DNA from 2 places in the Pelorhabdus rhamnosifermentans genome. Region 2 is predicted to be linked to the other one. Evidence: riboswitches for the same ligand, from Rfam matches in the RefSeq annotation. Region 2 holds a riboswitch; the other holds the start of a gene.
The links. A riboswitch is a leader RNA that binds a small molecule or an ion and turns the genes downstream of it on or off. The one in region 2 is predicted to bind cyclic di-GMP.
Positions count from the first base shown of each region.

Region 1: another riboswitch for cyclic di-GMP. It lies ahead of Ga0466249_RS14240 (diguanylate cyclase); the one in region 2 lies ahead of Ga0466249_RS24095 (FIST N-terminal domain-containing protein).

Region 1 covers NZ_JAHGVE010000011.1:57,826-65,781, reverse strand. Annotated here, with positions in the region: gene Ga0466249_RS14260 (CDC48 family AAA ATPase) at 1-583, opposite strand, end outside; gene Ga0466249_RS14255 (response regulator) at 758-1,447, opposite strand; gene Ga0466249_RS14250 (ATP-binding protein) at 1,468-3,348, opposite strand; gene Ga0466249_RS14245 (hypothetical protein) at 3,508-3,714, shown strand; gene Ga0466249_RS14240 (diguanylate cyclase) at 3,788-5,335, opposite strand; cyclic di-GMP riboswitch class I at 5,462-5,545, opposite strand; gene Ga0466249_RS14235 (ABC transporter ATP-binding protein/permease) at 5,733-7,454, opposite strand; gene Ga0466249_RS14230 (biotin transporter BioY) at 7,689-7,956, shown strand, end outside.
Region 2 covers NZ_JAHGVE010000039.1:7,325-15,280, reverse strand. Annotated here, with positions in the region: gene Ga0466249_RS24115 (FAD/NAD(P)-binding protein) at 1-679, shown strand, start outside; gene Ga0466249_RS24110 (4Fe-4S dicluster domain-containing protein) at 699-1,379, shown strand; gene Ga0466249_RS24105 (FAD-dependent oxidoreductase) at 1,409-3,019, shown strand; gene aspD (aspartate 4-decarboxylase) at 3,239-4,879, opposite strand; cyclic di-GMP riboswitch class I at 5,146-5,234, shown strand; gene Ga0466249_RS24095 (FIST N-terminal domain-containing protein) at 5,334-7,910, shown strand.

The sequences.
Region 1 (7,956 bases), on a different contig from region 2:
TTTCCCGAACACGCTGCAATTCTTTATCTAATCCGCCCACATCTTCATAACAAGCCTCAAAACTGCGATCTTCAGATACATCTGGCTCCGTTATTTTAATTTGCGTGGCTGTATTAATCACGACCGGTCCCTCTGGCACTGTACCAATCACTGTAAAATACTGGCCTCTGGCTGCAGCAAAATTCAACTGAATACAATCGCCTATAACCTTAACCATCCCACACAGTAGGCGTTCGAGATGCTTTAAATCATCGGCTTCCTTAAAATTCATCGTCACATCAAGAGGACTGAGAATGATTGTCCGGGCCGGCTGTGACACAACTTTTCGCACGATAACGCGCTCATCAATTCCTACACCCGCATTTTCTCTTGTAATGGAATCCATTAAAATTCTATCTTGCTTTTTAAATTGTGCGAAACAAGGAATTACCTTGGCAACAGTTGTCTTACGACCTTGAATTTCAATGACATCGCCAAATGCAACCCTTATTTTATCCATATCCTCGTTATCAAGCCGGATATGGCCTTGACCCACATCTTCCGGCATTGCATTTGTCACCCGCAGTGATAGGGTATTGGCCATCGCCAAGTTCCTCCTTTCGGTTATTTCTTGCTTACAAAGTCATTATACAATAGGAAGTGGAAAATTGATCCATTTCGCAAATAAAGAGAATAAAGTAAATAAAATAAACGGGGTAAGCCCAAAATAGTCTGTAACTACTTGGATTTACCCCGTTTATTTCTGTTGCTAGTCTCACTATCGTCCATTTGTAACATGATATTTATGTAATGGTCGGCCCACTGGGCCGTAAGACAGCATAGACTGCAGCCAACCATCTTGTTGCAGAAAGTTTAAATAACGTCGGGCCGTTACACAAGATATGCCCATCATATGAGCGATGTCTTGAACGGTAAACTGCCCCTGTTGCTTTTTGATGGTATCCACCACTTGACTCAATGTAAGATGATCCAATCCCTTGGGTAAATTGCGTTCAACGCCACTGCTAACAGGACCTCCTCTGAGATGATCAATCTCCTCTTGCGTCAAATTGTTACTGTCTTTAATTTTATTGATATATTTCCGATAGTCTAACAAAGCTTTTTTAAATCGCTGAAATGTAAATGGTTTGATAATATAATCTACCGCCCCATACTGCATACCAAGCTGAATCATTTCAGAGTTATGAGCAGCTGTAACAAGCATAATATCCGTATTGACACCCAACCTTCGAACCTCTTTCAGCACTTCAATGCCATCGACTTCAGGCATATAAACATCTAAAATTACTAATTGCGGTTTTAACAGTGAAATAGTCTCAATGCCTTCTTTGCCATCTTTGGCAGCGCCAATCAATTGAAATTCTTTGATTTTGCTAACAAACTGACGATGAAGTTCAAGGACCATAGGATCATCCTCCACAATCACCACAGATATTCGTGTCTTCATTTCATTACCCCCGCCAATATTTATTCGACCGGAATTTTTACAATAAACTGACTGCCTTGATCCATGACTGAACGAACCCGGACCTTCCCATCACACATATTAACTTCCTGCTTTACTAGTGCAAGTCCGATGCCCCGACTCCCGGGCTTGGTAGAAAACCCCCGCATAAAAATAGTTTTTATCGACTTTTCAGGAATACCGCACCCCTGATCCTTTACTGAAATGGTTAGAAATTTCTGTCCCTGAAAAATATGTACATCAATAACTCTCCGCTCTTTCGCGAGATGCGCCACGGCCTCCATGGCATTGCTAATCAAATTGCCCAAGATAGTGACCATCGATATGTTTGTGAGCCGGGGCGGAAGGAACAGCAACTTACTTCGTGGACTTAAACGCAATAAGATGGCCCGCTCTTTGGACTGACTAATCTTCCCAAGCAATAAACCGGCTGTAGATTGTTCTTTAATTCTTTTGACAACAAAGCTAACACATTCCTGGCGGTTATGATAAATATCCGTAATCAGTTCAACTACTTTATCATATTGTCCCATTTGAATAAGTCCGGACAAAGCATGCAGTTTATTGGTAAATTCATGCGATTGAGCACGCATAGAATCAAGTAGCGATCTCACGCCAACTAGCTCTTCTGCCAGTTGTTTCACATCTTGTCGATCCCGAAATGTGGCAATGGCACCAATGACTTCGCCATTAACAATCACAGGGACACGATTCGTAATCACCGTACTTACACCCATTTTTTGCTCCTGATCATATTCGGCTTGTTGTGTCTGAATCACAATAGGCAAACGAGAATTTGGAAGAACATCTAAAATATCGGAATGAATAGGATCTTCATACAAATTCAACAAACGCTTCGCTTCATTATTCAACAAAGTAATCGCCCCTGATGCATTAATGGCAATCACACCTTCCCTAATCGAATGTAAAAGCGCACGATCCTGTTCAAGGAGTACTGTCACTTCATGAATCCGTTCCTGCAGTTTATGATCTGTATCGCCATAAAGTTGGGCATTATTGACAGCAATGGCAGCCTGATTAGCGAAAGTTTCCAGTACTCTTTTATCCATAATGGTCATCCTGTGCACCGATTGAAAGCCAACGACAAGTACGCCAATAGTACGCTCTTGTATGGACAATTTTATAGCAATGATGGTCTGTAAATTTTCTTTCCGCAACGTTTTCCGTAACGAATCATCCACATCGTCTTGATGAATAATAATAACGCCGGAACTGGAACTTATACTCATAACAATAGCAAGCGGTGAATTTACTGCTTGCCAGCCTTGGGCAATTTGAACAGAATAAACATCCTGCAGATCATTCAATAAAATACTGCCACAATCAGCCTTAAACAAAGCCAGCGCATGAGTCACGATAAAGCTCAGCACATCATTGAGCTTGAGCGACGAAGTAAGCTGTGCCGTAATTTCATTAATGATCCGCAATTGTTCAAATTGTTTTAACACTGTCTCTTCATACAGAATAAAAAACGCATCAGATAAAAATACCCGCGCCTTATCAAGTAATGTGTCCAGTTCGCGACGATATCGATTTAAACTAACCAAATCATGCTGTAAATAAATAGACATGGCATCTTTAATGGACTTTTCATAAAGATCGAAAAAATTCATGATTTCCGACAAGACAACGCCTCGTTCAATATAGACCTTACAAAGAGAGCTTAAATAAACCTTTAAAGAAGTAAAAGTATTCAATTTTACTGTTTCTACAACAGCTTCCGTAATGCTTACTGTTTCTTCCACGAGCTGTCTTAAAATTAACGGATTGCCTTCTTGGCTATCTTGTTGATCTAATTCACGAATAATACCTGATTTTACAACGTCTTGAATTGCTTCAAGAATATCCACCAAATATGACATAAATCCGACCTCGCCATCTATTCAATGGTAAAATATGGTTGACCTTATTTTATCTATTTATTATTATAGAACTAGAAAGATTTTTTTTCCATGAAATATTCAGAATCATCGTTTCATTTCAATACTTTTTTGTTTATTAGTGATGAATAAGAAGGGATCGTGATAGAAATGGTCTATGGATTACCCATCACAATCATATCGGCGCTGTTAATTTTCACCATCATCATCCTTGACTTAATTGGGAAATCAAAAAAAGACGCTCGTTTTTATCATAAAGGAACGATCATCGGCACCATCGGCGTTGTATTAGCCATTGTTTATACCCTCTTATCCAGTGCCTACCAACTCTATTTAATGTACGAATAAAAAATAACCAAGGCTCACCAATATTGATGAGCCTTGGTTACGAAAAATGTTAATAAACGAATGAGCTGATTTTTTAAGTCTGAACTTGAAAATGTTTTTCAGTCAACATATCAATAAACGTTTCCACTAATTCCGGATCAAACTGCCGCCCTTCCTGACGCTTCAACTCCGTTAATCCCTCAGCCTGTGAAAGCTTCCTGCGATAAACCCGCTTCACTGTCATGGCTGAATAGGTATCAGCAATAGCCAAAATACGTCCGGCCAATGGAATATCCTGTTGAGACCGCCCGTAGGGATAGCCCAAACCGTCATAGCGCTCATGATGAGTAATAACGGCTTGACGAACCACTTCACTGACATCAAATGACAAAAGAATATTCATCCCATATTCAACATGCCGCTTAATTAAATCGTACTCTTTTTCCGTTAATTTACCTGGTTTGCGCAATATTTCATTGGGAATAGCGATTTTTCCCACATCATGCAGCCATCCTGCCAAAAAGACTTCCGCCACTTGTTTCTTATTAAGGCCCCAACATTTAGCAAGTGATGCACCATAGCAAGCAACATGTAACGAATGGACATAAGTATACATATCCTTTTGGGCAAGTACATGAACGAGATCATAAAAAGACGCATCAAGAATTTCATTTCCATTATAAATAGCTACCCCAATCCCCTGAGACGTTTTATTGCAATAAATGTCTTTTTCCGCCACATTAATCAGTTCTTGAATATCAACAACTGTCCCTTTATCTTGTATGGCTACGCCATAGGAAAAGGCCAAATGCACTGAATCCAGATCAGAATCTGTAATGTATTCTCGTTTATTTAACTTATCAATCAATCCATCAACAGATAAAGTAGTAGCATCATCTTGCTTGATCATGACAATGAAATCATCGCCACCCAGACGTGCAACAACCGCCTCGTGACACACTGCGTCTCGCAAATATCCGGCAAATTGAATCAATACTTTATTCCCAATAAAATAGCCATATGTATCATTGATATTTTTAAAATTATCGATATTCATAATCATGACAATCAGCTTATTGCCATGATCAAGTAAGTCTTGGCCGATTTTGACAGCATAAGTAAAGGTATATAACCCCGTAAGTGGATCAGTAAGATTGGCCTGATAAAATCGTTCCCGTTCTATAGACAATTGACGAAAAAAATACACACCGCCGCTCACAAGTGAGGTAATAAGAAAAGTCGTAAATATTTTCCCCCCTACAAGCAATGAAATCGTGCCACCATTATAACTGATGAAATAATATGCAAGTGTGAGCACAGCCAGCACGGGTGTAATGGGATCAGGAAGCACCGGTGCGTAAAAAAATCCAGCATTAATAATAAAAGGAGTCAGGCTATCAGCGTCAACACTTTTATCAAAAACAATTTTAGCCAACAAACAATGATGAAGAAACAGTGCAGCAGCCACAAAGGCGTAAGAAATTGAATTCTTTCTATTCTTATAACCAAAGAATAATAGCACAAACAATAATATTGCACTCAGTTTATAAATACCAGGTGACACTACAGCAAACAACGCCCCAATAAAAATACCAAGAACAATGACATAAACACAATAAATTCTCGTGCCGTTTCTAAACATACATTATAGATACCTTCCTCAACTGGGTCGCCAAGGGAGTACAATTATCGTCATAATCCATACAGTAAAATGGGATGTAAAAAAAATAGCCCCTAATAGGCGGGTGCTAAATGTATTTATTACGAAATAAGCAACTTGGCAATCATAGACTCCGTCTTTAGACCCATAGTTTTGCGTCCCTACTTTTCAGTAAGTTTGCCAATATAAAATTTTAGAAATTGTAACATTCCTTTTACATAATATTACTTATGCCAAATTTAGTCAAGTTTTTTCCGTTATCGACAATACCCTATATAGAAAATTCGACTCACCTTTCACTAATAAGCACATAGCAAAAATAACACTCAAGGTCATAGCAACAATTACCAGCCTATAGAAACTCTTCTAAAGACTACTCTTATTCCAGCATTCTTATACACCACCCCCCTCTCCCATCTAAGACTAAACAATTTTTATGATAATGAAAAATTGTTTTCCGATGTCCTACACTCACAATTGAAGTATGAGGCAAAAATTCAGATATTCTTTCATATACAGTCTTTTCAGTAGCTTCATCTAATGCCGACGTAGCTTCATCTAAAAAAAGCCACTCTGGTTTTAATAATAGTATGCGAGCAAATGCAATTCGTTGCTGTTCACCCAGTGAAAGAATCTGTCCCCAATCACAGATTTCATCTAATTTATCAGCAAAATGTGCTAACCTACAGTCTTTTAAAGCATCTATAAGCTCTCGATCCTCGAATTGCCGATTGCTGCCAGAATAAAGTAAGATTTTGCGCAATTTATCAATAGGCATATAAGGTTTTTGGGGAACAAACATGATTCTTCCTTCATAAGGTATGTCGATACGTCCTGTTGCAAAAGGCCACAGACCAGCAAAAGTCCGTAATAATGTACTTTTGCCACACCCTGATGGTCCCGTAATGATCATTCTTTCACCTGAGGTTATGTGAAAGTTTAACCCGCTAACTAAGTTGTGACCGTCAGGTTGAGAAATACTGACATCCCTAATAGAAAATTTTCCTTTATGCTTGTTATACATCTGCCTTTCTTGAGCCATCTTTTCCATTTGCGCAGTGTCGATATATAGTAGAAAGCTATTCAACCGATTAATAACAGCCCGCCACTGTGCCAACCGGGTAAAACTATCGATAATAAATGAAAAGCCCGTTTGAACATGATTATAGGCATCAATAATCTGAAACATTTGCCCTAAATGAATCTGTCCGCGAAAATATCGAGGCGATGCCATAGCAATAGCGAAAATTACCGAAATATGTGAATAACCCGTCGTCAGCCACATCAATTGTTTTCGTATTGCGATGATTTTTGTAAAATTATCAAAAATATATTTAAAACGTTGCAAACAATTTTCTTTTTCTTGATATTCACCATCGTACAAAGCAATACTTTCTGCGTTCTCTCGAATCCGCATCAAACTAAATCGAAAATCCGCCTCATAACGTTGCTGATCATAATCCAATCTGACAAGGGGACGACCCAATCTAAAGGTACAATAAGTACCTATAATGGCATAAGCCAATGCTGTCCATACGAGATAACCATAAATAGTAAAGTTGAAGGTACCGAATGATAATGAAACAACACTGGATAGATTCCATAATATAACCAGAAAAGAACAAATCGTAATCATATCGTTGAATAAATCCAAGGTGAGCCTGAGAGTAATCGATACAAATAAATCAACATCTTCGCTAATGCGCTGATCAGGATTATCCGCAAAATTCGAACTTGTTAACTGAAGCTGATAATAAGTCTTATTCTGCAACCATTGAGATAAGTAACGATCAGTCAGCCAACGACGCCAATGAATATGAAGAAGCATGCGAAAATAAATCTGGTATCCTTTCACGACAATGAGCAACAATACCCATAATCCATACCTGACGATGGCATCACTAAACCCCCCCTGATTAACATTCTGTATAACAAGATAAAAATTTCCCTGCCATAAATTAAGTTCAACCGTTATATAAACCAATACCATGTTAAGCCCGATAGCACTTAATAATAGTAACCATGCTGATCCTCTTTCATTAGAGAACCAATATGTACTGGCCATTTTCCAACCCTTTCGCAGCACCACACCACGTCTCATCCGATTCACCTCCTTATTCTATATTTTGCCCCTCCAATATCCATGACAAAACAAAGTCCTACAAACCAGATAAAGCTTGTAGGACTTTGATGATAATTTTATTGCAACTTTAGTTAACTATAAAATACAAATAAGTTGACAATCGTTTTGCATTGATTTATACTTTTTTCAGTTAAACCTTATTCATTGTAGACAAAACTATTCAAAGTTTTACAGGATGTTTGGAGGAGCATTATGCCAACAAAAAACAAATTAATTGATTTCATTTATGCTGCTATTTTTGCTGCCGCAACAGCAGCAATGGGATTTATTATCATTCCGCTGCCTTTCAGTCCTGTCCCCATTACAGGTCAAAATTTAGCCATTATGCTAGCAGCAAGTATTTTAACGATGCGACAAGCTGCGCTCAGTGTTATGACCTTTCTACTGTTGGGAGCCATTGGCTTACCGGTCTTTACAGGTGGAACAGGCGGGATTGGCGTCCTGTTCGGACCCCGCGGCG
Region 2 (7,956 bases):
GCCTACAGGCGAAGCAATTTTTTCCATTACATCGTCGCCTACTGAGCAGAATTTTATGGAGTTCAGCATCAAAAGATGCGGTACAGTAACGGAATATCTTCATCAACTGGAAGTAGGCAGTGAGATCGGTATCCGCGGACCTTATGGCAACCATTTTCCTGTGGAAAGTGAGCTGAAAGGGAAGGACCTGCTATTTATAGCCGGTGGTATTGGTTTGGCTCCGCTCAGATCCGTCATTAATTACATCATGGATCATCGTGCTGATTATGGCAAAATTGATATCGTTTATGGTGCCCGCAGTCCGGAAGATCTCGTACACACCAAGGAAATTTTTGAAAACTGGCCGACCCGGCCGGATACAAACGTTCATTTGACAGTTGACAGACCTTTTGAAGGCTGGGATGGACACGTGGGTTTTGTACCCAATTATGTGAAAGAATTGGGCTTTCATACAAGTAAAGTGGCCTTGCTCTGCGGGCCGCCCATTATGATTAAATTTGTTTTACAGGGTTTGGAAGAGCTTGGCTTCAAAAAAGATCAAGTTTATACGACACTGGAATTAAAGATGAAATGCGGCGTAGGCAAGTGTGGTCGTTGCAATATTGGCAATAAATATGTCTGCAAAGACGGTCCTGTATTTCGTTGTGATGAACTGCAAGAACTGCCTGACGAATACTAATTTTGAGGAGGCCTAGGAAATGTCCGACAAGGAAATGGTTGATATCTATATTTTAGGTAAGAAATACCCGGTACCAGCGAGCTTGACTATTATGGATTCAATGGAATATGCAGGCTATCAGCTTGTTAGAGGCTGCGGCTGCCGTTCGGGATTTTGCGGCGCTTGTGCCACCGTCTACAGAATTAAAGGTGATCGGGAACTCAAAGTATGTTTGGCCTGCCAAACAAAAGTTCAAGATGGCATGTATTTGACGCAACTTCCCTTCTTCCCAGGGAATAAAGAAACTTATGACATCAATGAATTGGAACCGACTGCCGATACGATGGGAAGGCTTTATCCTGAAATATACAAATGTATTGGATGTAACTCCTGTACAAAAGGCTGTCCGCAGGAATTGAACGTGATGCGTTATATTGGTTATGCCCAGCGGGGCGAACTCGAAAAATGTGCACACGAATCTTTTGACTGCGTCATGTGCGGTATTTGTGCTTCGCGCTGTCCGGCTGGGATTACGCATTACCAAGTAGGGCTGCTTGCCCGTCGTTTGACAGGCAAATACATTGCTCCTGAATCGAAGCATTTAACTGAGCGTGTCAACGAAATGGAAGCAGGTCAGCATGATGAGTCCATTGAGAAATTAAATAATAAAAGTGTGGAAGAGTTAACCGAATTATATAATGCCAGAGATATTGAAAAATAATCATTACTTTTTACTAAGGAGGTATGTTCATGTATACGGCAGAAATGAGAGAGCTTATTAAGAAGGTAGAAGCCACACGTCCTGAGCGACTGGGCCATGATTATTCCCGCATGACACCGGATGAGCGTGATCAAGTATTGAAGAAATATCATCCTGATTATCGCGCTAGTGGGTTCCGAACGTTATCGCTAGGTGCCAACGAGGGATCGAAAGTACCTCTGGAACTGGCTGATCTACTTGAAGCCAAAAGTCGTCTAGAAAATGTTAACCTTGATTTAACCAAAGTGGATTATGACGTAGATGTCCTCATTATTGGCGGCGGTGGAGCCGGGGCTTCGGCAGCACTTGAAGCACATAAACAGGGTGCCAAGGTCTTAATTAGTACAAAATTACGGATGGGTGACGCGAACACCATGATGGCTGAAGGCGGTATTCAGGCTGCTGATAAACCAGGCGATTCACCTGCTAAACATTATCTTGATGTCATGGGTGGCGGCCATTTCACTAATAAAAAAGAACTTGTCAGTGCTCTTGTTAAAGATGCGCCAGGCACCATTAAATGGCTCAATGAACTTGGCGCTATGTTTGACAAAGAGGCAGACGGTACTATGGTGACGACCCATGGCGGCGGGACATCCCGTAAAAGAATGCATGCCGCTGCTGACTATTCAGGTGCAGAAATTATGCGGGTTATTCGTGATGAGGTTCACAATCAAGGTATTGAAATCGTTGAATTTTCTGCTGCTGTAGAACTATTGCTTGACAAGGATGGCAAAGCAGCTGGTGCTGTTTTGTACAACTTGGAAACTGAGGAGTACGCTATTGCTCGGGCTAAAACCGTTATTTTGGCAACAGGCGGTGCAGGCAGACTGCATTACCAGGGGTTCCCAACGTCTAATCACTATGGAGCAACAGCAGACGGACTTGTCATGGGCTATCGCGCTGGAGCTGAACTTGCTTTTGCCGATACCATTCAGTATCATCCCACTGGAGTTGCCTTTCCACCACAAAATTTCGGTGCCCTTGTTACAGAAAAAGTCCGCAGCTTAGGTGCTACACCTGTCAATATTGACGGTAATCAATTCGTGTTCCATCTTGAAACACGCGACGTGGAAGCAGCAGCTATTATTAGAGAGTGTGCGGACAAGAATAAAGGCATTGAGACACCTACTGGCGTTAAGGCCGTATGGCTGGATACACCACTTATCGAACTGATTCATGGCGAGGGTACGATTGAGAAAAGAATTCCGGGCATGTTTCGCATGTATAAAAAGTTTGATATTGATATGAGAAAAGAACCGATTCTTGTCTATCCCACGCTGCATTATCAAAACGGCGGCCTACTGATTAATGAACACGGTCAAACGAAGGTTGAAAACCTTTATGTCGCTGGCGAATGTGCCGGTGGTGTTCATGGCAATAATCGGTTGATGGGTAATTCATTACTGGATATCCTGGTATTTGGCCGTCGCGCCGGGTCCCATGCAGGAGCTCACAGCAAAACTGTTGAAGGTAAGGCACTCAGCTTAGATCACGTAAAAAAATATCATCAATCATTGAAAAATCACGGCGTGAAAACAGATCGAATTTCGCCCATGCTACTGCCTCATTATACACATGGCAGAGAGAATGATAAATAAAAGAACTAGTTAAAAGAATAGTGTTATTTAAAGTAAAAGAACTAGCTAACTGTGATTCATACATTAGCTAGTTCTTTGTTGTTTGATGATCATTGAAAATAAACGATTTTTAGCATTTAAGGTCAGCGGAAGTGATTGTCTCAGTTGTGGTTTAATTGATACAGCTGTTTTTTTATCAGCTTCGAACTTTTTACACGCATGATGGATGTTTTTATAGAGTCACCTGATTGATTCTCTCCAGTCTGCCACGTATTGTTCTAATATTTGGCACAGCTCATTGCCGATGTGAGCATATGCCTCGTCATCAAGGTTAGCCAGCGATACTCGTATAGACCAATTCGGACCATGAAAACCACGCCCACCTAATAGTACGATATCTGAATTTTTGGCTAATCGAAAGAGAATATCGATAGGATCACAGTTTTTCTTTAAAAAATCCGTAAACGCGTTGCCGTAGTAGAGGTTGGCCCATTTTTCTAGATCAAACTCTGTGTAGTAATTCGCATTATAGGAAAGGTTAGGAAGAGGCAAACGTAAACCGTCATAGAGAAGTTTCATACGTCGCTGGCAAATACTTTTTGTTAACTGTTTATACGTATTTTCCTTATCCAACAAGGCAAAGGCTGAAAATAGTGCCATTTGTATCTGCTGAGGAGTGGATAGTCCTGCCGTATGATTTAATGCTACCTGGCGACTGTCTGCCACCATCCGGTCTATGAAAGATATTGTTTCAGGGTGCGGTGAAATTGATGCGTACCGTTTTTGCAAAATGTCTTTACTAGTATTGGACAATTGTTTTAATAATTTATCAAATATATTTTCCTCATGAATCGCAATCACGCCTAACCGCCAACCGGTTACACCAAAGTATTTGGAGAAGGAATATACTCCAATAGTATTATACGGTAAGTCCGCCATTAGAGAGCGATATTTGTCAACGAAAGTTCCGTAGACATCATCAGAAATAATCATTAAATCCGGATTTTTTTGCTTCACAATTTGTATTAACTGTTGAATCGATTCAGGTTGAATTGCTACTGAGGGCGGGTTACTCGGATTTACTAAGAATAGTGCTTTAATCGATGGATTGGCCAGCTTTTCTATTTCTGAATATGGGTATTGCCAAGTGTGATTTCCGTTCCGATCCATTTCTGCGGCATGAATTTCGACAACGTTAAATTGATAACGATATAAATGAGGTATTTCGAGATAGGGTACAAATATCGGCACCATAATTGCGATCGTATCTCCCTGGGAGAGTAAGTAATTTTCGAGTAATGAATCAAAGATATAACACATTGCAGCGGTAGCTCCTTCAACAGCGAATAAATTAAATTTTCCGCAATATGTACCGTTGCCGCACATTTCTTGAATCATGAAGTCATGAACAATCCTCTCTATATGCACCAGCATTCGATCTGGCATTGGGTAATTGTCACCGATAATTCCGTCTATTAATTCATAGATCCATTCTTCTGGGTCAAATCCGCAAATCACTATGCCATATTCAATAATGTCATTGAGTAGTTTCATGCCAGGCGTATGTTTATTATGTTCAGCGTAAGCTTTAAAACGTTGTACAACCCCTTTTCGATTAGGTTGTCCGCCCAGAGCTCCCTCATCCCATACTCTACGGCTTTCCTGCACAGCAAATTGTCCCAGGGCGAAAAAGGCTTCACGTGGTGTTGCTGCAATCCAATTTGGATTTCCTCTGCCTGCATCCAGTAATGTTCGTGTTCCCCGCTTATGTCCTTTCGCCAGACTGATTAGCTTGTTTTTAAATTCAAAAGGGCTTATATTTTCGTAGAAAATTTTTTTGTGCTGTTTTTCAATAAATTGGTCCGTATAAATGTTTCTCATCCTTTCTTTGTATCTTGATTTGTACTATTAACTCATATTGATATGATTACAAATAACCAGTGTAACGATACGCCACTAAGAACTGTCCCTTTGCCTTTTTTCTAATTGGGACTTTTAGACAATTGAAATTGTTAAGAAAATCATTATATAATATAAATGCTTGTAATATTTTGATACGAAATGTCGATAAATGTATATTGAACAGTGATGCCACGATTCTCTGCTGAAGATGACAGGGGGTAGTGTAATTTCGAATATTGAATGAATGATATATGGGGCAAACTTTCCGAAAGGTTAGGACGCAAAACTATGGGTCTAAAGTTTTTAATCAATCTAGGACTGCCAGGTTGCAACGATTTAGTTTTATTTCGTTATAGCATGGGTAGCCCTTTTTTATTTGTCTCAATAAAAGCATTTGTAATTAGCTATGATAGCGAAGTTATAGGAGGATTGTGTGAAAAAAGAAGATCAGCAAATAATTGAAGTTGGATATGGAATGGCTAAAGGTAATTCGTCCTTTTCTGTTGGCATGAAAGCAGCTAAGCAGGCAGTATTGTCCATCTATGTACATGCTGTTTCAGCGGTGTTGGTATTTGCTTCTGTAGTTTACGATCTAGATGAGGTGCTGCAAGGCATTCATAGCGTAGTGGGAGAAGCACCTGTTTTTGGGGCTACAACAGCTGGTGAAATTTGCAATGGGATACATAAGGAGACTGTTTTGGTTATAGCTTTAGCTTCTCCATTTTTACGGGTACATTGTGGAATAGGTACAGATGAATCAAAAGATTGGCGGCGAGCTTTGAATGAAGCGGTCAACTCTTCGGCAGTAAAACCTTTTTTCTATAATGCTTCTGAGTATAAGCGGGCAATGAGACGGCAAGGCAGGGATGCCTTTATCATGCTTTTTTCGCCGGGCAATACGCGACAAAGCGACGATTATAGCTTTGAAATTGTGGAAGCGCTTAAGGAACGGTCCTTGGGGGAATTCCCCATTATCGGTGGATCACCGGCTGACGATTGGCGGATGGAACAAAATTATATTCTACATGCACAGCAAGCTTATCCCGACAGCCTGCTTGTGGTCGTTTTTGAAACGGAGCTTCAATTCGGAATATCGTTAGCGCATGGCTTCCGTCCGACTGATATGCGGGCAACGGTGACTGCCGTTGATGGATATGAAATTTTAACGTTAGATGGGATTGCGGCGGCTGATGTTTACAGCAAATTAGTTGGTTTGCCGAGGAATAAATTAGAAGAAAATCATTTGGCCTATACAACGGGTGCTACGATTGGTATAGCAGATTCGCTGGGACAGTACAGTGTGAATATTGCCAACTATTTTACGCACCGTGGCGGGATTCGCGTAGCGCAGCCAGTGTCGGTAGGAACTGTCTTTATCCGAATGGAGCCTGAGCCGGATAGTATGGTGAGCGCTGGTGTGGAAGGCATACGCCGGGCAATCATCCGAGGAGGAATTACGGACATCGCACTTGGCATAGCCTATTATTGTGCTTTACGGCCTAGAATCATGGGCGATAAATCTGAACAAGAAATTCAAGATATGACAAAAGTATTAGCAGGAAAACCGTTAGTCGGTTTCTGTAGTCTCGGGGAGCAGGGAGTCGCTGATAATGGCGATAGCCGTCATAGTAATTCTGCGGTTGCTTGTCTGGTGCTTGGCAGCCAATTATCACAGGCGGCCCAGATTGCTTTTGAAAATAATGAACTCTTAGCAGAAGTGGAAGCGCAGAAGGAAATGCTGAGCAAAACTAACAAGGTGTTGCTAAAGGAAATTGCCGAGCGCAAGAAAATTGAAGCGGTTTTGCGGGAAAGTGAAACGAAGTTAAAAGACTTTGCTCAGGCTGTGCCTGACATTAGTTTAATTATTGATGAGGATGGCCGATATATCGAAGTATTTGACAGTGGCTACAAACTGTTAAAGCGGTCGAAAGAAGAATTGAATGGATGTATACTTCATCAGAGATTTCCGGCAGAAGAAGCTGAAGCTATACTAAGACAAATACGGCAGACTATTTTGTCTGATACGCCGCAGTGTTTTGTTCATGAAGTGGAGGTTGGAGAAGAAAAGCGATTTTTTGAAGGCAGGACAGCGCCGATGGAGTATCTGTTTAATGGCAAAAGAACGGTAGCTGCTGTAGCAATTGATGTTACAGAACGGCGGAAAGCAGAAAGACTGCTCGAATTTGCCTATGAACTGCGGCGCAAGAGTGATTTTATTAATGATATCATTACCGGAAATACTAAGGTAGATGAACAGGCTATCGCGACCGCTAAGACCTTTGGGATCGATTTTTCCATTCCCTTGTTCTGCTGTTTACTAACTATGAATAAACTTGCCGAGTCAACAACAGAAGAAACGAGTAGTGATACTACTAATAGTGAAATGTTAAAAAATAATATCATTGAGCTATTGAGTCGCGACTCCAATTATTTATTATGGGATTGCCGCAAAGGGATAGGCGTCTTATGTCAAATAGGGACCAAGGACGATGATTGGGAAAATAGCATGCAATTCGCTTTTCAGCTTCAGAAAAAAATTATTCGCTATGCCCCTGGAATGGTGGTGAGAATTGGTGTTAGTAATATGCACACCGGAACTCACTGTATAAATGAAGGTTATCGGCAAGCATGGAGCGCTGTTGTTGCGGCTCGGTGTCAGAGTGAAAGCAGCAAGGCAATTAATCATTTTCGCGACATAGGCATTGCTCAGCTGTTAGCAAACATGGGCGGTAAAAAACAGGCTGCTGAATTTGTTTATGAAAAACTTGGTAAACTCATTGATTATGACCACAAAAAGGGGACGGACCTTCTGCTTACTCTTGAGAAAATTCTGCAAAATAATAGCTTGAAAGAATCAGCAGAAAAAATGTATATTCACCATAAGACGATGGCTTTTCGTAAAAAACGTATTGAAAAAATATTAGGGGTTTCTATTGATGAGTTTGAGATAAAACTGGCTCTAGCGGCGGCAGTCAAATTGTATAAACTGAGTAATATTTTCAACGAATAGGTTATGAATGAGCACAGGTTATTATCTTTTGTGGATATGATCTGTA